4 regions of the Brenneria nigrifluens DSM 30175 genome follow, and region 1 is predicted to be linked to each of the others. Evidence: predicted binding sites of a transcription regulator. Region 1 holds the regulator's gene; each other region holds the start of a gene.
The links. Region 1 encodes Fur, which represses iron uptake genes when iron is present. Its sites were predicted from a motif close to ATAATAATGAGAACNACTATCAA; they were not measured.
Positions count from the first base shown of each region.

Region 2: the regulator Fur is predicted to act here: its motif matches at 4,734-4,756, upstream of fhuF (siderophore-iron reductase FhuF).
Region 3: the regulator Fur is predicted to act here: its motif matches at 3,069-3,091, upstream of EH206_RS18395 (TonB-dependent siderophore receptor).
Region 4: the regulator Fur is predicted to act here: its motif matches at 1,690-1,712, upstream of EH206_RS03695 (TonB-dependent siderophore receptor).

Region 1 covers NZ_CP034036.1:3,345,255-3,352,823, reverse strand. The annotation lists gene nagA (N-acetylglucosamine-6-phosphate deacetylase) at 1-4, opposite strand, end outside; gene nagB (glucosamine-6-phosphate deaminase) at 25-825, opposite strand; gene nagE (N-acetylglucosamine-specific PTS transporter subunit IIBC) at 1,144-2,631, shown strand; gene glnS (glutamine--tRNA ligase) at 2,810-4,468, shown strand; gene fur (ferric iron uptake transcriptional regulator) at 4,634-5,083, opposite strand; gene fldA (flavodoxin FldA) at 5,414-5,941, opposite strand; gene EH206_RS15610 (methyl-accepting chemotaxis protein) at 6,339-7,569, shown strand, end outside.
Region 2 covers NZ_CP034036.1:3,954,886-3,962,454, reverse strand. The annotation lists gene EH206_RS23655 (helix-turn-helix domain-containing protein) at 1-49, shown strand, start outside; partial or broken gene EH206_RS18570 (LysR substrate-binding domain-containing protein) at 1-182, shown strand, start outside; tRNA gene EH206_RS18565 (tRNA-Leu) at 300-386, shown strand; tRNA gene EH206_RS18560 (tRNA-Leu) at 469-555, shown strand; tRNA gene EH206_RS18555 (tRNA-Leu) at 602-688, shown strand; gene EH206_RS18550 (DUF1435 domain-containing protein) at 730-1,020, opposite strand; gene EH206_RS18545 (LysR family transcriptional regulator) at 1,127-2,020, opposite strand; gene budA (acetolactate decarboxylase) at 2,150-2,932, shown strand; gene alsS (acetolactate synthase AlsS) at 2,972-4,651, shown strand; gene fhuF (siderophore-iron reductase FhuF) at 4,797-5,591, shown strand; gene EH206_RS18525 (alpha/beta hydrolase) at 5,683-7,149, shown strand; gene gcvT (glycine cleavage system aminomethyltransferase GcvT) at 7,522-7,569, shown strand, end outside.
Region 3 covers NZ_CP034036.1:3,924,890-3,932,458, reverse strand. The annotation lists gene lysS (lysine--tRNA ligase) at 1-866, shown strand, start outside; gene EH206_RS18405 (5-methyltetrahydropteroyltriglutamate--homocysteine S-methyltransferase) at 947-2,125, opposite strand; tRNA gene EH206_RS18400 (tRNA-Gly) at 2,396-2,469, shown strand; gene EH206_RS18395 (TonB-dependent siderophore receptor) at 3,135-5,339, shown strand; gene cbpA (curved DNA-binding protein) at 5,561-6,511, shown strand; gene EH206_RS18385 (chaperone modulator CbpM) at 6,514-6,819, shown strand; gene pfkB (6-phosphofructokinase II) at 6,875-7,569, opposite strand, start outside.
Region 4 covers NZ_CP034036.1:815,156-822,724, forward strand. The annotation lists gene EH206_RS03685 (MmgE/PrpD family protein) at 1-463, opposite strand, end outside; gene EH206_RS03690 (helix-turn-helix transcriptional regulator) at 583-1,569, opposite strand; gene EH206_RS03695 (TonB-dependent siderophore receptor) at 1,875-4,136, shown strand; gene EH206_RS03700 (methyl-accepting chemotaxis protein) at 4,171-5,790, opposite strand; gene EH206_RS03705 (MurR/RpiR family transcriptional regulator) at 6,259-7,134, shown strand; gene EH206_RS03710 (agmatinase) at 7,185-7,569, shown strand, end outside.

The sequences.
Region 1 (7,569 bases):
ACATCGTCGACTCCCGACCACTGATTAAAGATTTTTCATCTGTTCCGTTTCTAACTCACGGAAATATTTAACGGTTTTGATTTTCAGCTCCATCGTCGACGGTTCGTCGCATACCATTACCGCTTTGGCGTGAAGTTGCAGGCAACTGATGGTCCACATATGGTTTACGTTTCCTTCCACCGCGGCCTGTAATGCCTGGGCCTTGTTGCGTCCGGTGACCAGGATCATTACCTCCTCGGCATCCAGCAGGGTGCCGACGCCGACGGTAAGGGCGAATTTCGGCACCAGGTTAACATCGCCGTCAAAGAAACGAGAGTTGGCGAGGCGCGTCTCTTCCGTCAGGGTTTTGATTCGAGTTCGGGAAGCTAAAGAAGAGGCGGGTTCATTGAAAGCGATATGCCCGTCATTTCCTACGCCTCCCATAAACAGGTGGATCTTGCCGTAAGACTTGATTTTCTCTTCGTAACGGCGACATTCCGCTGCGATATCTTCCGCGTTGCCATTCAACAGGTTAATGTTTTCCGAAGGAATATCAACGTGATTGAATAAATTCTGCTGCATAAAGCTGCGATAGCTTTGCGGATGTTCGGCGGGCAGGCCGACATATTCATCCATATTGAACGTCACCACATGCTTAAAACTCACCTCTCCGGCCCGGTGCATCGCCACCAGCGCTTTGTAGGCTTCCAGCGGTGAACCGCCGGTGGGGAGGCCCAGCACGAAAGGGCGGGCGGCGCTCGGGTTGAATTCGTTGATTTTCTGCACGATATAACGTGCGGCCCAGTTGCCGACTTCAGCGGGGGTAGAGAGAGGAATCAGTCTCATCAGCGGTCTCCTGATTGTTTGAGGACGATTAAATAAGTATCGCGCTAAATCGCCTTGGCGGCGCGTTTCAGCAGCGAAATAACAGTGCGTATCAGTGTAGCCTGTTTTTTTTCATCTTAAAATAAGTTGGCGATTTATGCAGGTATAAACTTTTTATATGCGATTTTTTAGTGATTGTTATCACATAATGGTAGGGTTTAATTTGTGAAGCGAAATATTTTTCTTACACTCCATGCCAAAACCACCCGTTGTGGTTTTACCCGGCTGTGAGCAGGTTTAACCGGCAGTTTTTTGTCCCACAGGGGAAGAGAGGAACATGTGAGTATTCTTGGTTATTTGCAAAAAATCGGCCGGGCGTTGATGGTGCCAGTCGCCACGCTGCCCGCCGCCGCGCTCCTGATGGGGATTGGCTACTGGATTGATCCGGTCGGCTGGGGAAGTGAAAATGCCCTGGCGGCGCTGTTTATTAAATCGGGCGCGGCCATTATCGAAAATATGGCGGCGCTGTTTGCCGTCGGCGTGGCTTACGGTATGTCGAAGGATAAAGATGGCGCCGCGGCCTTGACCGGTTTCGTCGGATACCTTGTGCTGACCACGCTCGGTTCGCCGGAAGCGGTGTCGATGATCCAGAAAATTCCGCTGGAACAGGTGCCCGCCGCGTTCGGCAATATTAAAAACCAGTTTATCGGTATTCTGGTCGGGGTGATTTCCGCGGAGCTGTATAACCGCTTTAGTCAGGTGGAACTGCCAAAAGCGCTGTCATTCTTTAGCGGACGGCGCCTGGTGCCGATCCTCACCTCATTCCTGATGATTCTGGTCGCCTTTATCCTGATGTATGCGTGGCCGGTCATTTATAACGCGCTGGTCGCTTTTGGCGAGTATATTCAGCAGTTGGGCGCGACCGGCGCCGGTATTTACGCCTTTTTCAATCGCCTGTTGATCCCCGTCGGTCTGCACCATGCGCTGAACTCGGTGTTCTGGTTTGATGTGGCCGGAATTAACGACATCCCGAATTTCCTGGCCGGACAACAGTCCATCGACGCGGGGAAAGCGGTCGCCGGCATTACCGGACGTTATCAGGCCGGGTTCTTCCCGATTATGATGTTCGGCCTGCCGGGGGCGGCGCTGGCTATTTATCACTGCTCGCGCCCGGAGAATAAAAGCAAGGTGGCGGGGATTATGCTTGCCGCGGCATTCGCCGCATTCTTTACCGGCATCACCGAGCCGCTGGAGTTCTCCTTTATGTTTGTGGCGCCGGTGCTGTATGTTCTGCACGCGCTGCTCACCGGGATCTCGGTGTTTATTGCGGCCAGCATGCATTGGATCGCCGGTTTCGGTTTTAGCGCCGGACTGGTTGATATGGTGCTGTCGTCCCGCAACCCGCTGGCGACGCAGTGGTATATGTTGATACCGCAGGGGTTGGCGTTCTTCGTTATTTACTATCTGGCGTTCCGTTTCACCATCCTGCGCTTCAATCTGCTGACGCCGGGACGCGAACTGTCGGTAAGCGGCAGTGAAGCGGACGGCTATGATGTAAACGCCTCGGCGGCGGCGTCGGGCGATATGACCACGCTGGCCCGCGGCTATTTACAGGCCGTCGGCGGTAAAGACAATCTGCTGGCCATTGATTCCTGCATCACCCGCTTGCGTTTGAACGTGGCGGATTCCAGCCTGGTGGATGAAGCCTTGGCCAAGCGGCTGGGCGCGGCGGGCGTTATCCGGCTGAATAAGCAGAATGTGCAGATTGTGGTCGGCACCCAGGCGGAGTCCATCGCGTCCGCGCTGAAAAAAGTCAGCGAAGCGTAGCGTAAAGCGCCATCTTACTGTGTGAACCATGGTAAATAGATGAAATCGCGGGGCGAGATTGCTATCTCGCTCCGTTTTTTTTCCTCACCGGGAATTTAATCAAACTAACGGTTGTTTCCCGGCTTGGCTTGTTGGATCATTAGCGGTTATATGTCGTTTAAGCATTGAGGAACCAAGCATGAGTGAGGCTGAAGCCCGCCCAACAAACTTTATCCGCCAGATTATTGATGAAGATCTGGCGTCCGGTAAGCATGACCGTATTCAGACGCGCTTCCCGCCGGAGCCTAACGGCTATCTGCATATCGGGCATGCGAAATCTATCTGTCTCAACTTCGGTATCGCCCAGGACTATAACGGGCAATGCAACCTGCGTTTTGACGATACCAATCCGGTAAAAGAAGATATTGAATACGTTGAGTCGATCAAACGCGACGTTAACTGGCTGGGTTTCTCATGGAGCGGCGATGTGCGTTATTCCTCCGATTATTTCGATCAGCTGCATCAGTATGCGGTGGAGCTGATCGGTAAGGGATTGGCGTACGTGGACGAGCTGACGCCGGAGCAGATCCGCGAATACCGTGGTTCGCTGACGTCGCCGGGCAAAAATAGTCCCTACCGCGATCGCAGCGTGCAGGAAAACCTGGAGCTGTTCGAAAAAATGCGTAACGGCGGCTTTGCCGAGGGAACCGCCTGTTTGCGCGCCAAGATTGATATGGCGTCGTCGTTTATCGTGATGCGCGATCCGGTGCTGTATCGGATCAAGTTTGCCGAACACCACCAGACCGGCAACAAGTGGTGCATCTATCCGATGTATGATTTTACCCACTGTATTTCCGATGCGTTGGAAGGGGTGACGCACTCGCTATGTACACTGGAATTCCAGGATAACCGCCGCCTGTATGACTGGGTGCTGGATAACATCACCATACCTTGCCATCCGCGGCAGTATGAATTTTCCCGCCTTAATCTTGAATACGCCATCATGTCCAAGCGCAAGCTGAACCAGCTGGTAACGGAAAAGATTGTTGAAGGGTGGGACGATCCGCGTATGCCGACCATTTCCGGTTTGCGTCGCCGTGGCTACAGCGCCGCGTCTATCCGCGAGTTTTGTTACCGTATCGGCGTCACCAAGCAGGATAATAACGTTGAAATGGCGGCGCTGGAGTCCTGTATCCGCGACGACCTTAACGCCAATGCGCCGCGCGCCATGGCGGTGCTGGATCCGGTGAAGGTGGTGATTGAAAACCTTCCTGCGGGACATGAAGAGCTGGTTACCATGCCAAACCATCCGAATAAGCCGGAAATGGGCTCCCGCCAGGTGGCCTTCAGCCGCGAAGTGTATATCGATCGCGCGGATTTTCGTGAAGAGGCCAATAAGCAATATAAGCGTCTGGTGCTGGGCAAGGAAGTTCGCCTGCGCAATGCCTATGTTGTCAAAGCGGAGCGCATTGATAAAGACGAGCAGGGGGTTATCACCGCCATCTATTGCAGCTACGATCCGGACACTTTGAGTAAGGATCCGGCCGATGGACGCAAGGTCAAAGGGGTTATTCACTGGGTGTCGGTGGCGCATGGCCTGCCGGCGGAATTCCGGCTGTACGATAGGTTGTTCAGCGTGGCCAACCCCGGGGCGGCGGATGATTTCCTGTCAACCATCAATCCCGAATCGCTGCAAGTGACCCATGGCTTTGTTGAGGCAAGCCTGGCGCAGGCGGAAGCGGAAAAAGCGTACCAGTTTGAGCGGGAAGGCTATTTCTGTGCCGACCGGGTTTATTCCAGTCCGCAGCATCTGGTATTTAACCGTACGGTGGGTCTGCGGGATACCTGGGTGGGATAACCGCAGGGTTGTCTACAGGATAAAAAAATAAAACCGCCGAGGCGGTTTTATTTTGTTAAAAATCGCCCCGGCGATTTATTATGACGGGCTATCCTGCCCGTCACCCTATGGGCCGTCGCGAACGACGTTGAAAATCGCTCCCGGCGATTTTTTTATGCGGTTGATTTATCTTTTTTCATCGTGCAGGGTTTCGTCTTCACGGCAATCCCCTTCACTGCAATGGCCATACAGATACAAACTGTGGTTGGTCAGTTTAATGCTGTGTCTTTCCGCGATTTCACGTTGCCGCGCTTCGATATACTCATCACGGAATTCAATCACTCTGCCACAATCCAGGCAAATCAGATGGTCATGATGATGTTGCTGGGTCAGTTCGAAAACCGATTTTCCGCCTTCAAAATTATGGCGGGTAACGATACCAGCATCATCAAACTGATTCAGTACGCGGTAGACGGTCGCTAAACCGATCTCTTCGCCCATATCAATCAGTTTCTTATATAAATCTTCCGCACTGACGTGGTGACACTCCGGATCCTGCAGTACTTCCAGAATTTTCAGTCTCGGAAGAGTGACTTTCAGGCCGGCCTTCTTTAATGCGATATTATTGTCAGTCATGCGGGTTTAGTCCTGTTGCTTACTTAATCAATGGGGGCTATCTAGCCTATGGCATCGGTCGGCTCAAAAAATATAATAGCGTCTCAATTATAGAACCGTGCATTCAAAATGGAAACCATGCAATGTTAACAAGGTTATTCCCACGCACAATACAGAGGTAGCACGCAATGCATTGTTGGCAAATGAGGAAAACGATGGAGAACATACAAAACCGATAGGGGTATTGTACAGATTTGTGGCCGGAAGTTAAAAAAATGTATCAATCTTAATGAAAGGTTTTTTCTATTGATTTGGCTCTGACGGGGGAGTTGTCAGAGCCAAAACGTGGTTTTAAGCCGTCAGTTCTGGCAAATTCAGCTCGTCTCCGATCTGTTTCACCCAGGCGGTAACGCGCTCGGCGGTCAGTTCAGGCTGGCGATCTTCGTCGATAGCCAGACCGATGAAATGTTTGTCATCCGCCAGACCTCTGGACGCTTCAAAGTAATAGCCTTCCGTCGGCCAGTGTCCGATGATGGTCGCGCCGTGCGGTTCGATGATATCGCGGATGGTTCCCATGGCATCACAGAAATATTCCGCATAATCCTCCTGATCGCCGCAGCCAAACAGAGCGACCAGTTTGCCGCTAAAGTCGATCTCTTCCAGCGTAGGGAAAAAGTCATCCCAGTCGCATTGGGCTTCACCGTAATACCAGGTGGGGATACCCAGCAATAGAATATCGAAAGCTTCAAGGTCTTCTTTACTGCTTTTGGCGATGTCATGAACTTCAGCAACGTCGGTTCCCAGCTGCTGTTGGATCGTCTTGGCAATGTTTTCGGTATTGCCGGTATCACTGCCAAAGAAAATTCCTATCAGTGCCATGAATTAAATAACCTCTTGATTCTTAATGGTATGGTGCCGTTTTTTACCCGCTTATCGACTAATAATAACAGACACAACCGGCATGAGAAACTCGTATCGGTAAGGAGAAGTAAATTGTGGCGGGTATTTTTTAACTGAAATTCCGGGGGACAAGAAATTTGTATTTATAAAAGGTTATGAAATTGTTCACAGAATAGAAAACAAACTCTGGCGAAAGCCGTGATAGGGGTAAATGTTCTCTGAGTTTTGTCGATTAATTAAGTGATTTTATTTGTTAAATATTACGGGACATCAACGCCAGGGAGTGGCCACATATCCCGGCGGCTTGAATTTTGTACTTCAACGCTGATTAACCATCAAAACATCTTTTTTATGCGCGTTAGGTCTGGAGTGAACCATGAAACTTTTAAAGAACATTGCCATCAGAACGGCCATGTTGTGGGTACTTGGCATTTTCTGCGTGTTATGGGGCGGCGTGTCGCTATATACCATGTTTTCCTTCAAGGAGATGACGGCGACGTCCAAGACCAGCAGTCTGCTGGTGCAAAACATGAATTATGTTAATCAGGGCAACGATCAGTATTTCCGGATGGTCACGCGCCTGGCCCGCGCCGTGGATGCGCGCCGCAATGGCGATAATGAAACGGCGGATAAAGAACAGGCGTCGGCGCTGAATGCGCTCAATACGTTAAAAGCGGATTTGGTATCATTCTATGGCATCGACCATGCAGGGCTGGACGATGCGCTGGTTCAGGCGGTCAGCCGCGACTGGCATAATTTGATTGTTCAGGGCGTTGAGCTTTCATATCAAAAAGCGGCGGCGAACGAGTTTGATGAATACCAGGAGCAGGCTAAAAATGTGGTCCCGCCGTTGAGTCGTCAGTTCGGGGCTTCAATGAGCGCTTTCAATAAGGCTGGCTCGGAGAAATTTGCCGCGGCCGGCGTACGTTTTGAACAGATCACCACCATCGGTCAAAATATTCTGCTGACGGGGTTGATTATCGGACTGCTGCTGCTGTTCTTTACCGATCGCTATCTGGTGACATGCCTGGTGCGGCCGTTAAATGATTTGCGCGATCACTTCGGCGTGATTGCCTCCGGCCAGTTGGGAAAGCCCATCAAGGATTTTGGCCGTAACTGCGTCGGCAGGTTATTCCCGCTGTTGCGTGAAATGCAAACCAGCCTGGCGAACACGGTCAGCACCATCAGAAACAGTACCGACTCGATTTATCAGGGGGCGTCGGAAATCGCCGCGGGAAACAACGATCTGTCGTCACGTACCGAACAGCAGGCTTCGGCGCTGGAAGAGACGGCCGCCAGCATGGAACAGCTGACCGCCACCGTAAAACAGAACGCGGAAAATGCCAACCATGCCAGTCAGTTGGCCTTGCAGGCGTCCACCACGGCGAAGAAAGGGGGCGATATCGTAGAGAACGTGGTGAAAACCATGGCGGAAATCTCCGGCAGTTCGCGCAAGATCGCCGAAATTACCACGGTGATTAACGGTATTGCGTTCCAGACCAATATTCTGGCGCTGAACGCCGCCGTGGAAGCCGCGCGCGCCGGGGAACAGGGGCGCGGCTTCGCCGTTGTCGCCGGCGAGGTGCGTAGCCTGGCGCAGCGCAGCG
Region 2 (7,569 bases), 610 kb from region 1:
CGCCGCGCCACAGTTTGCGGCGCTGGCTGGACAGCGGCGAACTGGTTGAAATTCTTAAGGATACGCCGCCGCCGGATATGCCGCTGTATGTGATGTATCCGCCGGGGCGTTTCCTTGCTCCGCGCATCCGGGTATTTATCGAATGGCTGAATGAACGCTTTGCCCGGCCATTGTCATCCTGAAGGTGATGAATTTTGCAGCAACCCCCGCATTTCGGAGGAAATAATCATTGACCTTGACGCTAAAACCTCTAGAATTCGCCTCCGTGGTGGCACTGCGTAAGGCAGTGTTGCTGGATTGCGAAGGTGGCGGAATTGGTAGACGCGCTAGCTTCAGGTGTTAGTGCCTTAACGGGCGTGAGGGTTCAAGTCCCTCTCTTCGCACCACATCGCCACGATTGTGTTTCATAGTAATGTGCCGCACAATAACTGTAACTGTGCTTCACGGTAAATTCGTATCGCAAACATTGCGAAGGTGGCGGAATTGGTAGACGCGCTAGCTTCAGGTGTTAGTGTCTTAACGGACGTGAGGGTTCAAGTCCCTCTCTTCGCACCATGCGGTGGTACGGGTCGGTCGGCGGCGCAAATTAAGCTTTACCTGTGCGAAGGTGGCGGAATTGGTAGACGCGCTAGCTTCAGGTGTTAGTGCCTTAACGGGCGTGAGGGTTCAAGTCCCTCTCTTCGCACCACTTCTCTGTTAATCTTTTTCCCTCTTTGATTATTTACCCGCTTATCCCAGCGTTAAATTAAACGCCAGGGACATAGCCGCCACTCCGCCAGCCAATGCAATGCAGGACGGCAAAAGCAAATAGTGTCGCAGACGGTGATGAAATAACATTGCCAGCGTCGCCAACAGGGCGACGGCGATAATCATTTTCAGATGCATCAGGTTAAGATCAAGCGCGGCCAGTAACGGCATGACGGCGCAGGGCAATAATACCCCCCAGGCGCTCGACAGCTGTTTTCCCATACACCAGCTAACGCCCCATAAACCGCATGCGGTAATCATCGCTGTCAGCATTTCATATCCGCCAAGAATGATAATGATAACCAATAGCATATAATAATTTATATCAATTACCACTCTTTTGGCGGCGCTTTGTCAGCAGCAGGCGGCGAGGAAATAGTCAGCCGGCCCGCCGCTGACTGCGCGACAACTGCACCATATTCATGACGATCGGCGTATGCTCGTGCTGGCGCCAGACCATGATGATCTGGGTAGTCAGGCGGATATCTTCTATGGCGTGATAGGACACATTGCCTATTTTGATGCAGGAGAGCGACTCGGGAATGATGGCGATGCCGAAGCCCGCCGACACCATGCCGATGGTGGCCGTTAGCTGCGGCGCCTGCTGGCTAAGCCGGGGTTCGTAGCCGGATAAATAGCAGGCGCGAATAATCATATCGTGTAATCCGGGACAAATTTCCTGCGGGAAGGTGATCAACGATTCCTGTTTCAGCTCGCTCAAATGGATGCGTTTTTTGTTATTCAGCGCGTGATCGGCGGGCAGCACCAGTTTCATCGGCTCCTCGGCCAGAAACTCGCTATTGAATTCGCGGCCGATATTGCACGGCAGACGAAGAAAGGCGACGTCGATATTTCTGTTGTGCAGTTCGGTAAGCAACTGCGGAGGATTATCCGTCCGCGGGCTTAACGACACATTCGGATAGCGCTGGCAATAGGCGTGTAGTAGCCGTAGCACCACCGGATGAAAAGAGGCGGATGAGGAAAAACCGACGTTGAAATTCCCTTCTTCTCCCCTGGCGATGCTTCTGGCGCGGTCAACGGCGGCATCGGTCAGTTTCAGGATCTGGCTGGCATCTTCATATAACACTTTTCCCGCTTCCGTCATTTCAACGCCGCGCGTCAGCCGTTTGAATAACGGCGTGCCTATTTCATGTTCAAGTTTTTTGATTTGCTGGCTGAGCGGCGGCTGCGATATGCCCAGGCTTTCCGCCGCGTGCGTGAAATGCCGGGCCTCGGCGACGGCAACAAAGTAGCGCAGGTAACGAAATTCCATTAGCGGGCTCCATATTTTTCAGATCTTCAAATGACGAGGTTTGTATATTGGAACTTTGTCTATGTTGGCGTCAATCTTTAAGAATGAGTTAGAAACATTTAAGTAATAACCCATCGAAAGAGAAAGCATATGAAAGAAGATAGTGGCGTAAATCCTTGCGTGGAAGAGATCGCAACCTATGCGCTTCAACATCGGCAGCACCATCCGGAGTGCGTTATTTATCAAACATCACTAATGAGTGGTTTAATCAATGGCGTGTACGAAGGTAGCCGGACGATGGAGGAGTTATTGCAGTATGGCGACTTTGGATTAGGAACGTTTAACAATCTGGACGGCGAACTGGTAGCCTTCAACCGCCTTATTTTCCAACTGCGCTCTGACGGCAGCGCGCGGGCGGCCAAGCCGCACCAGAAGACCCCTTTCGCGGTGATGACGTTTTTCCGCCCGACGGAAGAAGTCCATTTCAACAGTCCGATTGGTCGTCACCGTCTGCACCAGAAAATAGATAGCCTGGTGGGTACGGATAATCTGTTTTGCGCCCTGCGCATCGACGGCCGTTTCAAGTACGTTGAAACCCGTACCGTGCCGCGCCAGAAACGCCCGTATAAACCGATGCTGGAAGCCATCGCCCGGCAGCCGACGTTCCATTTTGAACATTGTCAGGGAAGCGTCATCGGTTTTCGCAGTCCGGCCTATACGCAGGGCATCAACGTTGCCGGCTATCATGAGCATTTTATTACCGACGATCGCCAGGGAGGAGGACACATCCTTGATTATGAGATGGAACGCGGCGTTCTGACGTTTGGGGTTATCTCCAAACTGATTATCGACCTGCCGCAGGATCGGGATTTTCTCAGCGCGGATCTGTCACCTGAAAATCTCGATAGCGCTATCCAGGCAGTGGAAAGTTAAGCAACGGTAGAATACGCAACATCTCAGAGGAGTGAGGCAATGGAAAATTCAACAGGTCAGCAGAGCTGGAACTGTGGCGCAGCCCTGGTGGTGAAACATCTGGAGCAGCAGGGGGTGCAATATGTATTTGGTATTCCGGGAGCAAAAATCGATCGCGTTTTTGATGCCCTGGAAGACTCGCCGATTCAAACCATCCCGGTGCGCCATGAAGCCAACGGCGCTTTTATGGCGGCGGCAATCGGACGACTGAGCGGTAAAGCCGGCGTGACGCTGGTGACCTCCGGGCCGGGCTGCTGTAATCTGGTGACCGGACTGGCGACCGCCACCTCGGAGGGCGACCCCCTGGTAGCCATCGGCGGCGCGGTGAAACGCGCGGAGAGCCTTAAGCTGACGCATCAAAGCCTGGACACCGTCAGCCTGTTCCAGCCGGTAACCAAATTCAGCGCGGAGGTCAGGGCCTCGTCGGCGATTTCCGAAGTGCTGGCGAACGCTTTCCGCGCCGCGGAAACGGGACACCCCGGCGCCTCTTTCATCAGCCTGCCCCAGGATATCATCAACGATCCGGTGACCAGCGCCGTACTGGTCCGCCCCGATCTGCCCGCGCTGAACGGCGCGCCCCAGGCGGAGATCGACAAGGTCGCGCGGATGATCCAGCGGGCCAAAAATCCTGTTTTGCTGCTGGGATTGATGGCGAGCCAGCCGAAAACCGCCGAGGCGCTACGCCGCTTGCTGCATCAAAGCCAACTGCCGGTAACCAGCACCTATCAGGCCGCCGGCGCCGTTGACCAGCAAAGTTTCGACCATTTCGCCGGGCGCGTCGGCCTGTTCAATAATCAGACGGGCGATAAGCTGCTGCAGCAGGCCGATCTGATTATTACGGTCGGCTACAGCCCGGTGGAGTATGACCCGGTATTGTGGAACAGCGGCAAAGCGGCGCTGGTGCATATCGACGTGCTGCCCGCCAGTATCGACAGCGCCTATCTGCCCGACGTGGAGCTGATTGGCGATATCACCACCACCGTCGATGCTCTGGCCGGCTGTATCCGTGCGCCGTTGGCCCTTTCGCCGCAGACGCAGGCTATTCTGCGCGACCTCTGTCAGCAACGGCGCGATCTGGCGACGCGCGGCATGAATATGCGCGGCTTTGCGATCCATCCGCTGCGGCTGGTGCGGGCGATGCAGGATATCGTCAACCATGACGTCACGCTGTGCGTCGATATGGGCAGTTTCCATATCTGGCTGGCGCGCTATCTGTACAGCTTCCGGGCGCGGCAGGTGCTGATGACCAACGGTCAGCAAACGATGGGCGTCGCGTTGCCGTGGGCGATTGCCGCGTCGCTGATTCACCCCGGTCAGAAAGTGATTTCGGTTTCAGGGGACGGCGGCTTTATGCAGTCCAGTATGGAGCTTGAAACCGCCGTGCGTCTGAACAGCAATGTGCTGCATATTATCTGGGTGGATAACGCCTATAACATGGTCGAGATCCAGGAAGAGAAAAAGTATCACCGCTCTTCCGGCGTCAAATTTGGGCCGATCGATTTTAAAGCCTATGCGGATGCGTTCGGCGCGCAAGGCTTTGCGGTCGAAGCGGAGGACGAGCTGGTGAGTAAATTGCGCCAGGCGATGGATGTTCAGGGGCCGGCGGTGATCGCCATTCCGGTGGACTATTCCGACAATCAGCGTTTGATGGAAGATCTGAATATCAGCCAGCTTATCTAGCCCTGCGCGTTGGGCGCCGGCCGGTCCCGACGGCGGAGGCATTAACGGGAAGCGCGCGGTTTGTCATTAGCGATAAACCCGGATACTATTGGCAATAGTTATCATTTCGTTTCCCGTTTATTCGCCTACCCTAGCGGAACCGCCTATGCCAACCGTCAAAAATATCGTCAGCACCGTTGCGCACCCGGCGTTTTCCGGCGGCGACCGGCGGCTGGCCGCCGAGTTAAACGCGTTGCTGCGCCGCTATCGCCCGCACTGTCTGGATAGCGTCAAGTTCGGCGAGGTTCCCCCGGAGGGGGCCATGACGCTCGCCGAGTGGTCGCGGCCCGAGGCGTTTCAGCGGCTGGTGCGGCGCTACGGTAATGAGCTGTATCGGCAACATCCGGACAAGCCGCATGAGGAAAAGCCGCTGCAATCATTATGGGCGCAGTGGTATTTCGGGCTGCTGGTGCCGCCGTTGATGCTGGTATCGCTGAAACACGTCGTGCTGCTGGACTGCTCTCCGAGCCGGATATATGTCGAATTCCACGCCAGTAAAGGACACCCGGCGGTGTTTTATATCGCGCCGCAGGCGCTGGCGCCGGAAATGGCCGGCGACTCGCCGCGGGCGCGGCTGGAGCGGTTGCTGCATCAGCATATCGCGCCGGTCATCAACACGCTGGATAGCTTCGGCGCGCTTAACGCCCGGCTTACCTGGAATAATACCGGCTATCTTATGCACTGGTTTTTGGGGGAGATGGCGCCGCTGATAGCGCCGGACCAACTCGGCCAGCTGCGCCACGATCTGTTCTTTTCCCGTTCACTGCTGGACGGCGGTGAAAATCCCCTCTATCGCACCATTATTCCCCGCGGCGGCCTTATGCGGCGCCGCAGCTGTTGCCAACGCTACCGTATTCCCGATGTCGCCCGCTGCGGGGACTGTACACTGAACGAAGTTTAATACCATCGGCGGCCGGGATGGTTTACGCTTTCAGACGTGCGGTCCGCGTTGAAAACGGGCGGCGAAACGGCAAACGGGAAGGGACATTAGCATGCTGATCGGCTCCGTCAGGCGAATGATTAAACGCGCGGTGATTATTGTAGCGGTAGCGGCGATAACGCTGCTGGCCATCCGTATTTATGATACGCAGCGCGGGCCGGCGCTGGCGCCCTGGCACACCTTTGTGCCGGATGAACTGTCGGCGGAGGAGCTTGACCGGGCGGACTGGCCGGCTTATCTGCGCGCGGAAGAGACCATTTTCCAGCAGATCAACCAGCATGTCACCCAGGAGCTGGACGAGGACGAACAACGGCCCATTAACCGTTATTTTGCCGGCAGCCCGGTGTATCCGGGCAAGTTTCAGCATGACTGGAATCGTTCCTACCAGCTGATGCCGGACGGCGCGCCGAAAGGCGCGGTGGTGCTATTGCATGGATTAACGGATTCTCCTTATAGCCTGCGGCATATCGCGCGGCTTTATCGCCAGCGCGGTTTTGTGGTGGTCGGCATTCGTCTGCCCGCTCACGGTACGGTTCCCGGCGCGCTGACGGATATTCACTGGGAAGACTGGCTGGCGGCCACCCGTCTGGCGGTGCGTGAGGCCGGCCGCTATCTGGCGCAGGATTCGGGTAAGCCGTTACCGCTGCATATGGTGGGGTTTTCCAATGGCGGGGCGCTGGCGCTGAAATACGCCCTGGATGCGCTGGACGATCCTGCGCTGAGCCGTCCTGAGCGGCTGATACTGATTTCGCCGATGATCGGCGTTACCAACTACGCCCGCTTTGCCGGTCTCGCCGGGCTGCCCGCGCTCTTTCCCGCGTTCGCCAAAGCGGCATGGCTGGGCATTTTGCCGGAATTCAACCCGTTCAAATACAATTCGTTTCCGGTTAACGGCGCGCGGCAGTCCTGGCTGTTGACCCATGAGTTGCAGCGTCAGCTGACCCGCAAAGCGCAAAACCAGGCGCTGGCGGGCTTGCCTCCGGTGCTGACCTTTCAGTCGGTGATGGATTTCACCGTGAGCACGCGGGCGGTGGTGTCGTCATTTTATAATCTGTTGCCGGCCAATGGCAGCCAACTGGTGCTGTTTGACGTCAACCGCACGATTAACTTCGGCCCTTTACTGCGTGATTCGGCCAACGGCGCCGTTAGTCAGCTACTGCCCGCCGCGCCGCGCCATTATGACACCACGGTAATCACCAATGCCGCCCCGGACAGCGCCCATGCCGTCGCCTTTGATGTAAAAGCCGGAACGGAGCGGGAGTATTCCCGCGATCTGGGCATCGACTATCCGCCGGATATTTACTCGCTATCGCACGTTGCGCTGCCATTCCCGGATAGCGACTCTCTTTACGGACGTTTCTCGCAAAATCCCCGCGAGTTCGGCCTGCCGCTGGGGATGATCGCCGCCCGCGGCGAACGCTCGGTGCTGGTGGTGGATCTGGACACGCTGCTGCGTCTCTCCTCCAATCCGTTTTTCCCCTATCTGATACAGCGTATTGAACAGGGGTTGCCGCAGTAGTCGAGGGAGGAGCGAAACGCGGCGGCTTTTTGATTGAAATAATCTAATTTCAGCGCTTTTTTCGCATTATTTTAACTAATGTATGGCGCTTTTTTTTGCGCCCACTGCTGATCTGCTCGGCCATTTTTCATATCAATCATTCGCTAATCCTCCCTTATTACATAATATTTATGCTTTATATTTAGCTATATTTGGACTATCTGACTGTTTATAGCCCTTGTGTCATCCTGCTTTTCAGGTGGTTGCCATATAGTTTAACTTATGTCTGTGGGGATAGTTTAACCCGCGCTTCAGTGGTAAGTTCATTGGCAGGATATCGTTTGCGCGGCGTTTTTTACCGCCTGAGCGCAATGCACCGCACAGAGGAAAAAGATGGCAAAGCAGACTCCGTTGTATCAGCAGCACCTGGCGGACGGCGCC
Region 3 (7,569 bases), 580 kb from region 1:
CGGCGGCGCGTCCGTTTGTAACCCATCACAATGCGCTGGATATCGATATGTATCTGCGTATTGCGCCGGAGCTGTATTTGAAACGCCTGGTGGTGGGCGGTTTTGAACGGGTGTTTGAAATCAACCGCAACTTCCGCAATGAGGGCATCTCCCCGCGCCATAACCCCGAGTTCACCATGATGGAGCTTTATATGGCCTATGCCGACTATAAAGATCTTATCGTGTTGACGGAAACGCTGTTCCGCACTCTGACGCAGGACGTGCTGGGCACCACGACCATCGAATATGGCGATCAGACCTTCGATTTCGGCAAGCCGTTTGCCAAGCTGACCATGCGCGAAGCCATCTGCACATACCGCCCGGAAACCAACGTCGCCGATTTGGACGATTTGGCGAAAGCCACGGCGATTGCCGAGTCGTTGGGCATTAAAATCGAGAAGAGCTGGGGGCTGGGGCGCATCGTCACCGAGATCTTTGAAGAGACGGCGGAAAGCAATCTGATTCAGCCGACCTTTATTACCGAATACCCGGCGGAAGTCTCTCCGCTGGCGCGCCGTAACGATCGGAACCCGGAAATCACCGATCGCTTCGAGTTCTTTATCGGCGGTCGGGAAATCGGCAACGGTTTCTCCGAGCTGAACGACGCGGAAGATCAGGCGGAGCGTTTCGCCCAGCAGGTCAGCGCCAAAGACGCCGGCGACGACGAAGCCATGTTCTACGACGAAGACTACGTCACCGCGCTGGAGCATGGTTTGCCGCCGACCGCCGGTCTGGGCATTGGCATCGACCGTATGATTATGCTGTTCACCAACAGCCACACCATCCGCGACGTGATTCTGTTCCCGGCGATGCGCCCGCAGAAGTAACGCGCGGCCACGTTGGCTGAAATAAAAAACCGGCGCCTTGGGCGCCGGTTTTTTTTACCGCCTGATTGGGGGAATCGCGATTAGCCGCCCCATACTTCGTCGGCGATTTCTTTAACCAGCGCGATCTTGGCCCATTGCTGCTGTTCCGTCAGCGCATTGCCTTCTTCAGTCGACGCGAAACCGCATTGGGTGCTTAAACACAGGCGTTCAAGCGGGAGATAGCGGGTTGCCTCTTTAATACGCGCGATAACCGCCTGTTTATCTTCAAGCTCGCCGATTTTGGATGAAATCAGTCCCAATACGACCTGCTTGTCGCCGGAAACTTCCGCCAGGGGAGAAAAATCGCCGGCACGCTCGGTATCGAATTCAAGGTAGTAGGCGGCAACGTTTTCTTTTCCAAACAGGATACCGGCGATAGGTTGATAACCGCCGCTCGCCGCCCAGGTCGAGCGATAGTTGCCGCGGCAAACGTGCGTCGCCAGCGCCAGATCTTGCGGCGCGCCGGCAATCGCCGCGTTGTTGACCTCCAGCAGCAGCTCCGCCAGTTCCTGAACGTTATCGCTGATGACGGTATGATCGGCGTGTTGAGCACAACCACACGCGCCTTCTTCTTTAACGGCGACGCCGGCGTTGTTATAACGCGCGTCCACCATCATGCCCCATGTGCAATCATCGAGCTGTAGGCTGCGGCAGCCGGCCGCATACACTTCACGAATAAAGGTCTGATAGGCGGCGGCGATATCCGCGACCAGATCGCTCTGGCGGGGATAGTATTTCAGCGTGCTCTCCCGGTTATCCGGCCGGTATAGCTCTTTCAGAAACTGGGCGGGAGCGGGGATCGTGAGACGAGGAACGATGCCGCCTTCGGCGAACGTCAGCAGAAAGCGAAAATGATCGATGAAAGGATGATTGTCGCCGCTGATTTTGCCGGTCAACCTGGCGGTTTCGGGACGAGTTTCCGTACCGGCGAAATTGTAACCACGCGACAAACTCGCCTTTTCAACGCCGTTCAGCCCCCACATGAAATCCAGATGCCACCAACTGCGACGGAATTCGCCGTCCGTGATGACTTGGAGACCGGCCGCCTTCTGTTTGGCGACCAATTCGCTGATGGCCTTATCTTCAACGCGTTTTAATTCGTCATGATCGATCTCGCCCTTGGTATATTGCGCGCGCGCCGCATGCAAATAATCCGGACGCAAATAACTGCCGACAACGTCGGCGCGAAATGGGGGGGTAACGGTTTTCAGGTTTTCCATCGCTGATCTCTTTTTTTCGTGGGAACCACATTTTTTATACAACTTTTGAAAATACCATGTCTGAATCGCGTGGGGATATGAAAGAAATTCAACATACCGAGGAAAAGTGAAAAAAATGCACGATCGGACGGCTGACCCGTTTCGCTGCATGCGCCATCAACGTTTTAACGCGTTGTCATATGAGTTGATTGATTATTCTACCAGCAGTTTTCCGGGGTTTTTACTTGCCCGGCAACGGGATAACGCTATAATGCCAGGCGCATCTCCGGCGCGAGTGTAGTTCAATGGTAGAACGAGAGCTTCCCAAGCTCTATACGAGGGTTCGATTCCCTTCACTCGCTCCAAGTTCTCTTCTCTGTATATCTCCTGAACTCAATAAAATCAATGCTAACAGGCTTTTATTGGCCTCTTCGCGTCATGTTGCGAAAAACGACTTCTATTTCCCTACGGGAGTGGTACAGCTCTGCGGCCACCTTTGCCGGATAGCGTTCAGCGCCCCAGTTCAGCGCAGTCTGCCGAAACAACCTCAACAGGAAGGTGTTCCGCAAAATGCTAAGCGGAAGGTGGCGGCAGCAAAGGCTGAGCATTAAAACTGAGCAGGTAATCGAGTAGTGGCATAGAAAAACGGCTCCCTATTTATGGAAGCCGTTATATTGCCGCAGTCTAAGAATCGATCAACCGATCCTTAACTGATCGGCAAAGTAATCCTTTAACAATGCTAAACAGGGTGTCAGGGATATAGATACGATATCTCTCGCGAATCGTCCTCATTATTACCGCCTATGGGTCATACCGGCGCTTTTGATCTGTTTTTTATTTACTATTTGTTTATAAGCATATTTCTATAACCTGTCGTCTATACGTCGCCATCGTTAATGCTGCTTTTATTATCGCTATCTTAACATTATGGAGAAAATGTGAGGATTTTTAGCCTATATATACAATGATAATAATTATTATTATCATAAGTGTTCGCTTACAATGGTGTACATAAATGGGGATAACTTTAATGAGCGTAACAACTAATTACATTAAGCGACCATTGGCCGTACTATTGGCAGGTATTTTGGGCAGCCATGCCTACGCGGCGGAAGAGACGCAGCAGGAAGACGTCATGGTTGTGCAGGCAACGGCCGAGGAAGCGCTGAAGCAGCAGCCGGGTGTCTCCATTATCACCAAAGAAGATATCGAAAAACAGCCGCCGGTTAACGACCTGTCGGATCTTATCCGCAAAATGCCCGGCGTCAACCTGACCGGCAATAGCGCCACCGGCCAGCGCGGTAATAACCGCCAGATCGATATTCGCGGCATGGGGCCGGAAAATACCCTGATCCTGATCGACGGCAAGCCGGTCACTTCGCGCAATTCCGTACGCTATGGCTGGCGCGGCGAACGCGACACTCGCGGCGATACCAACTGGGTGCCGGTGGAAATGGTGGAGCGCATTGAAGTGCTGCGCGGCCCGGCCGCCGCGCGCTACGGTTCCGGCGCCGCCGGCGGCGTGGTGAATATCATTACCAAACGCCCCACCAACGACTGGCACGGCTCGCTTTCCCTGTACACCAACCAGCCGGAAGACTCGAAAGAAGGCGATACCCGGCGCGCCAACTTCAGCCTGAGCGGTCCGCTGATCGACGATGTGCTGACCATGCGCCTGTACGGCAATATCAATAGAACCGACGCCGACGCCGATGATATCAATAATGCGCAGAACGGTTCCTACGCCGCCGGACGCGAAGGGGTGCGCAACAAGGATATCAATACGCTGCTGTCATGGAAGATCAATCCTCAGCAAATCCTGGACTTTGAATATGGCTACAGCCGTCAGGGTAATATCTACGCCGGGGATACCCAGCTCAGTAACGGCAACATCTCTCCCAACGGCTTGGTGGAGTCACTGTACGGTCAGGAAACCAACCGTATGTATCGCCAGACCTACGGCGTTACCCATAACGGCATTTGGGATTGGGGCCAGTCGCGTCTGGGCCTCTACTATGAGAAGACCAATAATACGCGGCTACCGGAAGGAACGACGGGCCGAGTCGAGGGGATGATTAACGATGGTTCCGAATATAAGACCAGTCGGCTGGAAAACTATAAGGCCAACGGCGAATTAAATATTCCGTTCCATCTGCTGGCGGAACAGACCGCCACCTTTGGTGCCGAGTGGAATCGCGAAGAGCTGAACGATCCGGCATCGATACAGGCTACCAGCGTAGTGGATGAAATTGGTAATCCCGCGAATATAGGCGGCGTATCAGGGGATCCGAGTACGCGTAAATCCAAAAACAGCGCAGAACTGAGCGCGCTCTATTTCGAGGATAATATCGAGGCGGCTCCGGGCACCAATATCATTCCCGGCCTGCGCCTCGACTATCACAACAAATTCGGCAGCAACTGGAGTCCCAGCCTGAACGCATCCCAGGAACTGGGCGACTACTTCAAGCTGAAAGCGGGGATCGCTAGGGTATTCAAGGCGCCTAACCTGTATCAGTCCACGGAAGGATATTTGCTGGCGACGCGTGGTAACGGCTGCCCGATCGGCTTATCAAGATGTTATCTGATTGGCAATGACGATCTGAAGCCGGAAATCAGCGTCAACAAGGAAATCGGCCTGTCATTTAGCAACAATGGATATGATGCTGGTATCACCTATTTTCGCAACGATTATAAAAACAAGATCGTCTCCGGTACGGAGGTCATCGGTAATACATATACCTCTGAAGGTACTGGTAACGTCCTGCAATGGGAAAACGGCGGCAAGGCGGTGGTGGAAGGGCTGGAAGCCAATCTGACGGTGCCGGTGCTGCGTGATACGCTGAACTGGCGCACTAACGCCACCTATATGATCGAATCCAAAAATAAAGACACCGGCAACCCGCTGTCGGTGATCCCCAAATATACCGTTAACACCATGCTGGACTGGCAGGTAACCGAAGATCTTTCCGCCAACGTGGCCTGGACCATGTACGGCCGCCAGAAACCGCGCCAGAATGCGGAAACCGTCAGCGATGTCAGCAACCTGTCCGACAAAGAAATCGGCGCCTACTCCGTGGTGGGATTTGACGTGAACTATAACGTGACGAAAAACGTGCGGCTTAACGCGGGCGTCAGCAATCTGCTGGATAAACGTGTTTATCGTGAAAACGAGGGCGCATCGACCTACAACGAACCGGGCCGCGCCTACCACGCCAGCGTAACCTACAACTTCTGATCGTATTGCTTTAATCGCCATGCCCGGCTTTGCCGGGCAATATCCTCAAGCTCGCAACGCTATCTCTTTCTGCATATCGGCTGATTGTCTATGTCTTTAAGGGAGGTAGACGCTTTATCAAAAGTGTATGATCGAAGTTAACAACATACAGAATAAGTAGCATATCGAATAGATAAAAATGATTTCTATCGCATAACCCATTGAATTGAGGGTATTATCGCATGGAATTTAAAGATTACTATGCTGCATTGGAAGTAGACCCGTCCGCCGATCTGAAAACGATCAAAACGGCCTATCGCAGGCTGGCGCGTAAATATCACCCCGATGTCAGCTCGGAACAGAATGCGGAAAGCAAGTTCAAGGAAGTTGCCGAAGCCTATGAGGTGCTGAAAGACAGCGAGCGCCGCGCCGAATACGATGAGCTTAGGCTGCACCGCAACGATCCCCGCTTTTCCGAACCGCCGCCGAACTATGGCGGTCGCGAGCAGGCCTGGCAGGGTTCTTCGCCAGGCGGCACGCATGATTTTTCCGATTTCTTTGAAGCCATTTTTGGCGCTCGCGCCGGAGCGGGACAGCGAGCTTCCGCGCATGCTCCCCACCGCGGTCGCGGCCAGGATTTCGAAATGGAAGTGCCCCTGTTTTTAGAGGAGACGCTGGTCGAGCAAACGCGACCGATTTCCTATCGTTTGCCGGTTTATGACGAGCTGGGTCGCCAGACGAAAGAAATAACCAAAACGTTGAATGTGAAAATTCCGGCGGGCGTCGGAAATGGCGAACGTATCCGTTTGAAAGGACAGGGGAGCGCCGGCGTCGGCGGCGGGCCGAACGGTGATTTATTTCTGATTATCCGCATTGCTCCGCATCCGCTGTTTGATATTGACGGTCACGACCTGCATATCGTGGTGCCGCTGGCTCCCTGGGAAGCTGCATTGGGCGCCACTATCGAAGTGCCGACCCTGACGGGCAAGATTGCGCTGACGGTGCCGCCCGGCAGCCAGAGTGGCAAGCGGTTGCGGATTAAGGGTAAAGGGTTGGTCGGCAAGAAAGGGGAGGGCGATATGTACGCCACCCTGAAAGTGGTTATGCCCCCGAAACCGGATGAAAAGGCCAGCGCCCTGTGGAAACAGTTGGCCGAGCAGGCTGCGTTTAATCCTCGGGATGGATGGGAGTAAATATGATGGCTGCAGAAATGACATTTACCGTGGTGGAACTGTGTCAGTCAGTAAATATCTCTCAGGACGAGCTGATTGAAGTCGTCGGGCTGGGCGTTATTGCGCCGTTGGAGCCGGATAAACCACGCTGGGTTTTTGATTATGATGCGGTGAGCTGCCTGCGCCGCGCACGGCGGCTACAGGCCGAGCTGGATCTGGACTGGTCGGGCATTGCAATGACGCTGACCTTGCTGGATAGAATCGACGAACTCAAGAAAGAGAATGAGCAGTTGCGCCGGCATCTTGATCGCTTTTTGCTCTCGTCATAAGGCGTTAACGGGGGCTGAAATATTTACCGTTCAGCCCCGGCAGCATCAACCCCATTTACGCGGATAATGCCTTACTCTGGCAAATATACTCATACAGGCGCTGCGTATCGTCTTTCGCGCACAGACGCGTGCCTTGGTTCAGCGTCGCCGCTGTCCCGGCGGCGACGCCATAGCGCACCATATCGCCCAGTCCGGCGCCGGCAGCCAGCTTTAATGCCATGGCGCCGACCATGCTGTCCCCCGCGCCGACGGTGCTCATTTTCTTCACCGGCGGCGGAACGGCCTGGATGCAGTCTTTACGGTCGATTGCCAATGCTCCCTGTGGACCCAGCGACACCACCACTCGCTCAGCCGCGCCGTTGCGCACCAGTTCAGCCGCCGCGTTATAGACGTCATCCGGGCTTTCCAGCGGGTGTCCAATCAGGGCCGACAGCTCATTCTGATTAGGTTTCACCAGCGCCAGTCCCCCCAGTTGCAGGCAGGCTTGCAGTGCGGCGCCGGAGCTATCGACGATACAGCTTAACCCGCCGCCCTGGGCCTGTTTCACCAGATGGGCCAGCTTCTCGACGTCGCAACCGGGCGGCAGGCTGCCGCTGATGACCAATAGCGAACCCGCGGGGATCTTCAATATCAGTTCGGCCAACTGGTTGAACTCGCTTGCCGCCAGCCTGGCGCCGGGCATCACAAAACGGAACTGTTCAGCGCTATTATCGGCGTGAACGTGCAGGTTCTGCCGCGTCCAGTCCTGCG
Region 4 (7,569 bases), 2.4 Mb from region 1:
CCGCCGCCGCCGCAATGGTTCCCAGCGTGGCGGTGTTGTGATAGCCAAGGCTATAGTGGCGCGAGCCGCCGGCCAGACCGATGCGTCCTGCGGCCTCCACCCCGATAACATAGGCGGTGAGAAACGCCGCTTCGGTTATGACGGGGTTTTCAGCGGCCAGGGCGAACAAGGCCGGCAGGATCACGGTGCCGGGATGGCCGCGAAACGCCGGCTGATAGTCATCAAAGTCCAGCGCATGGCCGGCGTACCCCAGAATCAGGCTGTTCGTCAGGCTGTCGGCGCCGCTAAATACCTGCTTTAACGGATGAAGCCCGCTGTCGGCGATGGCGCCCTGGGTAATGGGCAGGGCGGCGGCGACAAAATCGGTGACGCCCAGACGCGCGGCGTCAATGGCCGCCCGATCTGGCGAACTGTGGGTAACGTAATCGGCGAGGGCAGCGGTTAAATCGGCAACGTTAGTCATAAATAGAGCAAAATCAGCAGTGGAAGATACCTTAATCTACTGCGTCCGGCCGACGGATGATTAATAGCCAAACGGAATGAATCATTCTTTTTGGCTATTAAAGGGGGTGATGGCGCGTATCAGAAACGATCCTTCACCTGCCCCGGCGTGATGCCGAAGGCGCGGCGCAGCGCGGTGGCGAAGTTGGCCGGGCTGTTATAACCGGCGATGCTGGCCGCCTGCGCAATGCCTATCCCATCTTTTTGCAGCGCCAGCATGGCGCGTTGTAAACGGCAGTTACGCAGGTATTCAAACACGGTGATATTGAACGTCTGGCGAAAATGACGCTGTAGCGTACTTTCGCTCATGCTGACGCTTTTGGCGATTTCAGCCATGGAGAGGTGGTCGGCGGCGCCGCTTTCCAGCATATCCCGGATCTGTTGGACCCGTTGGTGATTGCGCAAGGTCACTCCTGGGGCGGTATTGTCCCGTTGCGTCTGGCGGGTGAGCGAACCGAACGCTTCGATAATCAGCAACATACACTGGGTTTCCAGATACAGCCGTTGCAGCGGGGTATGACAGGGGCCGGCGTTCAGAATCTGCCAGGCAATGGCCATTGCCTGACGCGACGGGATCCATAAATGGGTGGCGAGATGGGTTTGCGTGAAATCATAAATCGCCTGCCAGTCGCTGACGCTGTCCAGCAGATTGCCGTACAGCCATTTCCGGCTAAAGGTGAGCGACACGGTGCGTTCGTATTCGTCGCGTTTACCGCTGCGGCTGAACCGCGTGGGTTCGGTCAGTGAAATCAGCGAGGCGGGATGATGCTTTCCCAGGTGCAGCAGCTTTTCATCGTAGCTGATATGCGCGATACCGTTTACCACGATAGCCAGTTTTATCGCCCCGTTCAGCATACTCTGCGTTTTCATATTGTGCAGGTTGATTACATCGGCCGTATGCAGAATCAAATCGCGGTTCAACTGGATAACATTAAAGCTGCCGAACAGCACCGGCGTATCGTCAATCAGCCTCGATCCCAGCAGTTGATAGTCATTGGTGACCAGGCTGGATTGCTGCACGATATGGTTCTTATAGATCGATTTTGACGATGGCAGCTGATTTTGCATGATCCCCTCTTACCTTGTCCGGTTATCGCCGGTCATTTTGCCGTTTTTGCAAAACAATTTGCTGTTTGCACAAACCCGCCCTTGAAAAACAAATGTAACAATGACCGCGCCGCTTTGGTAATGCAAATACTTCTCAGTAGCATTTTTCGTTGGCGGCCGGCAACGCGCGGGCGATAACCCCCGCGATATCACAGGCTTGTCTCCACCAAGTATGGAGCCGGTTTTACGGCAATAAATAAAGCCTGCCACAGTCCGCGTCAGCATCAGCGTCTTTCAAATTACGATTCTACAGGGCGATTTTAATCATGAGACTACCACCACGCCACTATCTGGCGACCCTTATCGGGCTGAGTTGTGCGACTACGCCTTTCCTGACCTGGGCCGATGCGCCCGCTACCCGGCAGACTTCGCCGGCGGCCGCCGCTGATTCCTCCGATACCATCGTGGTCACCGCCGCCGAGCAGACCCGCCAGGCGCCGGGCGTGTCGGTGATCACCGCGGAAGATATCGCCAAGCGTCCGCCGGCCAACGATCTGTCGGAATTGATCCGCACTATGCCGGGAGTGAACCTTACCGGGAACTCCACCAGCGGACAGCGCGGGAACAACCGTCAGATTGATATTCGCGGCATGGGGCCGGAGAATACGCTGATTCTGGTGGACGGCAAGCCGGTTTCCAGCCGCAATGCCGTGCGCTATGGCTGGCGCGGCGAACGCGATACCCGCGGCGATACCAACTGGGTGCCGGCCGATATGGTGGAGCGCATCGAAGTGCTGCGCGGCCCGGCGGCGGCGCGCTACGGCAACGGCGCCGCGGGCGGGGTGATTAATATCATCACCAAACAGCCGACGCAGGAGCTGCACGGTAGTTGGAATACCTATCTGAACGCGCCGCAGCATAAGTCGGAAGGCGCCACCAAACGCACCGATTTCAGCCTGATGGGCGGCCTGACCGATAATCTGAGCTTTCGTTTGTACGGCAATCTGAATAAAACCCAGGCCGATGCCAGAGATATCAATGACGGGCATCAGTCCGAGCGTACCGGCAATCAGATCAATTCTCTGCCCGCCGGTCGGGAAGGGGTGCGTAATAAAGATATCAACGGCCTGCTGCGCTGGGATATTACCAAACAGCAGTCGCTGGAGTTTGAAGCGGGCGTCAGCCGTCAGGGCAATATCTATGCGGGCGATAGTCAAAATACCAATAGCAATGCCAATGTCCTCAGCAATTATGGCAAAGAGACTAATCGTATGTACCGTCAGAACTTTGCCGTCACGCATCGCGGCTATTGGGACAGCGGAGTCAGTTCGATGTCGTACCTGCAATATGAACGCACCCACAATACCCGTATTCTGGAAGGATTGGCGGGCGGTACGGAGGGGATTTTCTCTTCGCCTAATGCTTTTAGCACCATCAAACTGGATAGTTTCATCGCGCATAATGAAGTCAATATTCCGTTTAATGCTCTGTTCGATCAGGTGGCGACCATCGGTTTAGAGTGGAACGAGCAGAAAATGAAGGATCCGGTGTCGAATACGCAGACCACCACCGAAGCCGGCAGCATCGGTTCGCTGAGCAGCGACGGGCGTAGCGACAAGACATCCGCCCGTCTGGCGTCGGCTTTTATTGAGGATAATATTCAACTGACGCCGAGTACGGTGCTGACGCCGGCGCTGCGTCTCGATCACCATAGCACGGCGGGCACCAACTGGAGTCCGTCGCTGAACCTGTCTCAGGAACTGGGAGAGGATTACACCCTGAAACTGGGTATCGCCCGGGCTTACAAGGCGCCCAATCTGTATCAGACCAACCCTAACTATATTCTCTATAGCCGCGGTCAGGGATGTTACGGCGGCAGCTCACAGAGCTGTTACCTGCTCGGTAATGAAGACCTGAAAGCGGAAACCAGTCTGAATAAGGAGATCGGCCTGGAGTTCCACCGCAATGGTTTGACGGCGGGCATTACCTATTTCCACAATGACTATCGCAATAAGATTGAATCCGGTTTGTCGCCGATTGGTCAGGCAGTCGGGGGAAGCAACCCCGCTTACGCCAATGCCAATATTTTCCAGTGGGGAAATATCCCGAAAGCGGTGGTGCAGGGGCTGGAGGGCAGCCTGAGCGTTCCGGTTACGGAGAGTATCAACTGGCGTAACAATCTGACGTGGATGCTGGAATCGAAAAATAAAACCACCGGCGATTACCTGTCCATCACCCCGGAGTTTACCCTGAACTCATCGGTTGAATGGCAGGCGACGGAACAGCTGTCCTTCCTGGCGGATGTCACCTGGTATGGTCGTCAGAAACCCAAAAAGTATGACTATAACGGCAACCGCGTGACCGGCAGCGCCAGCGATGAACTCAGCCCGTATACGTTATTCGGCCTGAGCTCCACCTATGCGTTTAACCAGTACGTGAGCGTGACGGGCGGGGTGGACAATCTGCTGGACAAGCGCCAGTTCCGCGCCGGCAACGCGCAGGGGGTGAACAATATCGCCGGCGCGGGCGCCGCCACCTATAACGAGCCGGGCAGAACCTTTTTCGTCAGTCTGAATACCCGCTTCTAAGCGGCGCCGTCTGGCCGATCGGCGTGTCCGCCGTTCAGGATAGCGCGGCGGCCAACTGCGGCACCGGCTGCGCGTCTGATAATCTTCCGGCGGTTTCCTGCTCCTGTTCCAGTTGGAAAATGGCGACGGCCTGCATCAGCTGGCGCGCTTGTTCTTCCAGTGAAGCCGCCGCGGCGGCCGACTGCTCCACCAGAGCGGCGTTCTGTTGCGTTACGCCGTCCATTTCCGTCACCGCCTGACTGACCTGACCGATCCCCAGGCTTTGTTCGTCGGAGGCGGCGGCGATTTCCCCCATCAGGTCGTTAACCTGTTTGATGGAGGCAATGACGCCGTCCATCACTTCGCCGGTGCGAACCACCTGCCTGGCGCCCGCATCCACGCGTTCGACGGATTCCGCAATCAGCCCTTCGATTTCTTTCGCCGCCTGGGCGCTTTTCTGCGCCAGATTACGCACTTCGCCCGCCACCACGGCAAACCCGCGCCCCTGTTCGCCGGCGCGCGCGGCCTCGACGGCGGCGTTCAGCGCCAGAATATTGGTCTGGAAGGCGATGCTGTTGATCATGCCGGTGATCTCGTTGATCTTACGTGAACTGGTGGCGATGCTACCCATGATCTCACCGAGCTCACGCCCCATTTCCCAGCCCTGTTTCGCCACCGACGTCGCTTTTTCCGCCAGCCCGGTAGCCTGGTGAACGTTGTCGGCATTATGTTTTACCGTGGTGCCCAACTGCTCCATGCTGGCGGCGGTCTGTTGCAGGGCCGCCGCCTGCTGCTCGGTGCGTGAAGAGAGATCGTTGTTGCCGGCGCTGATTTCCGCCGAACCCTGATAGATGGAGTCCGCGCTGTTGCGAATGGTGCTCACCGTCATTTTCAGGCTTTCCTGCATTTCCCGCAGATAGGGAATCAGCTGGCCGGCATCGTTACGGCCGAAATCTTCCAGCGCATGATCCAATCGGCCTTTGGCCAGCGTGCGGAAATGTTCTTTGATTAGCATCAGGGGATTCACGATATAGCCCGTGAGGTAACGGTCGGTCAGCAACAGAATGACGACGCCCGCGATCATCGCCGCAATCAGAATCTTTTTACACCAGTCGACCAGCGTGTAGACATGCTGCACGGTCGTGTTATCCGAGGCGATATGCTGATAGTTGCCCGCCGCGGCGATAAACGCTTCGTTCAATGCCTGAAAATCATCGCGGAACAGCCGCCGGTATTCGGCGAATCTTTTCTCCAGCAGGGCGTTCATCATCGGCTGTAGCCCCTGCCCGATAAGCTGGCTCCATGACGCCACGACCTCATCGACGATACGCTGTTCAATTCCGGTATGCGGTTGATTTTTGAATTTTTCGAGATTTTCCTGACTGCTTTTCAAGGCGGCATCGGCCGATGATACGGTGGTATCGATATCATCCAGCTTGCCGCTTTGCATCAGCGTCATCGCCCGGTTGATGCGGATCACCGAGCGCAGGGCCTGATCGGTGCCGTTCGTCAGGGTATTCAAGGACTCCACCTGGGTGTTGCCGAGCGTCAGATAATGGGTGGCCTGATTCAGCGATGACAGCGTAAACCAGGACACCCCTCCCCATAACAGTAGAAAAAGACTGAGAATAACCAGTAAAACCTTTCTGATTGTAACATTCCGTAAAAAGGACATATGCACTCCCAATGGCGTTGATATCAACCTGCCCATTAGGAGACTATCGGCAATCGGCTCAATTAGTTACATACGTCTTTTTTATAGGTTATACGCGATATATCGAATTGAAATGGATGACGGTAATAAGCGACCAGACGCTTTCTGGGCGAGAATAAGGCGGGCCGGAGGGAGTCTGACGCCGCCATAGGGCATTGCACCATAGAGGGGCAGGAATTTTTTACTTTTGGTGCAAGGCAACGTTCACCGTATATCCGCCAATCAAGCGGTTTGTTTGGATATATTAAATTATTTTCGGCACAAAATGATTCATTCCAATCATTTTTCATTGCGCTATATTTCAATATGAACTTTTGACGCCGCAATTTATCCGCAAATATTGAATCAAATGAATCGACGTGAATCGTTTTTGGCATGACTGTTGCAAATTCTGTCCCGTACGTAGCGAAGCGAAAAACGGGCTAATTTATGGATCATCTTGCGTTGTGCCAACAAATAAAAAAGCAGTTTGAATCGTTGCCGAAACAGGAACGGCTGGCGGCCGGTTTTGTGCTCGATCATCCCCAGGAAGTGGCTGTGATGTCGATGCGCGAACAAGCGCGGCTGGCGGGCATTCCCCCTTCCACCATGACCCGGTTGGCGAAACGGCTCGGGCTGCCCGGTTACGATGAAATTCGCGCTATTTTCGTTGCCGCCTTGCGGGGGCAGGGGCATGAGTACGCTCCGCGCGTGCCTGCGCTGGTCGAGATGAAACAGAGAATGGGCGAAAGCTCGCTGGTGCTGGATTTGGCCAACACCACCACGGCCTATATTCAGAATCTATGCCAGGAGTCTACGCTGGACGCCATCGTCAGAGCGGCGAAAGTGCTCTCCGCGGGACGGATGATTTATTGCCTTGGTTTGCGGTCTTCATTTCCGGTGGCCTTTCATTTCGCTCACGTAGCCACTTATTTTCAGGGGAATATCCATTTAATCGAAGGCGCGGGAGAAAGCGGCATTATGGCACTGATGAATAATATCAGCCCGAAAGACGTATTGCTGGTATGCAGTCTTTCCCCCTATGCCAGGCGTTCGGTGGCGCTGAGCCGTTATCTGGCGCAGCAGAAGGTGAAAGTCGTCGCCATTACCGATAACGCCAGTTCGCCGCTGGCGCGTATCGCCAGCGAAACCATCTTGGTAAAAAAACAAACCACGTCTTTTTTTGACACCTTGACGCCGGCTTTTCTGGTCAGCGAATTATTGGTGGCGTTATTAGCCGCCACCGCGAAAGTGGACGTACAAGACTTGGTAAATAGTACCGAAGAAAAATTATGGGCGATGGGCGAGTGGTGGAGTCTGAATTAATTCAGCCGCCGTTTATCGCATTATTATTTATTGCCACCAGGAAAAGAGAAATGATTGCCTATAAACCTGAATTGACTACCGCGCCGAAACACGGTCATAAAAGTCTGCTTTATTCGGACGTCGTGACGGATTTAAATACGCTCGACTTCGTGGATATCGCCGTATTGGGTATTCCCTACGGTTCGGCTTACTCGATCGATGAGGTCAGTAACGATCAGACCCATGCGCCTACGGCGGTACGCCAGGCAACCGATCGCGCGCTGCGCAGCTTCGAGCGTTATGACTTTGATATCGGCGGCCCGATGATGGACAACCAGCCGATCCGCATGGTGGATTGCGGCGATATCGCCGGCGATGCGCGCGAGTTGAACCGCCATTATGACGCCGCCGAGGCGGTGGTGCGCAAGATCCTGGCGCTGGGCGGCATGCCGCTGA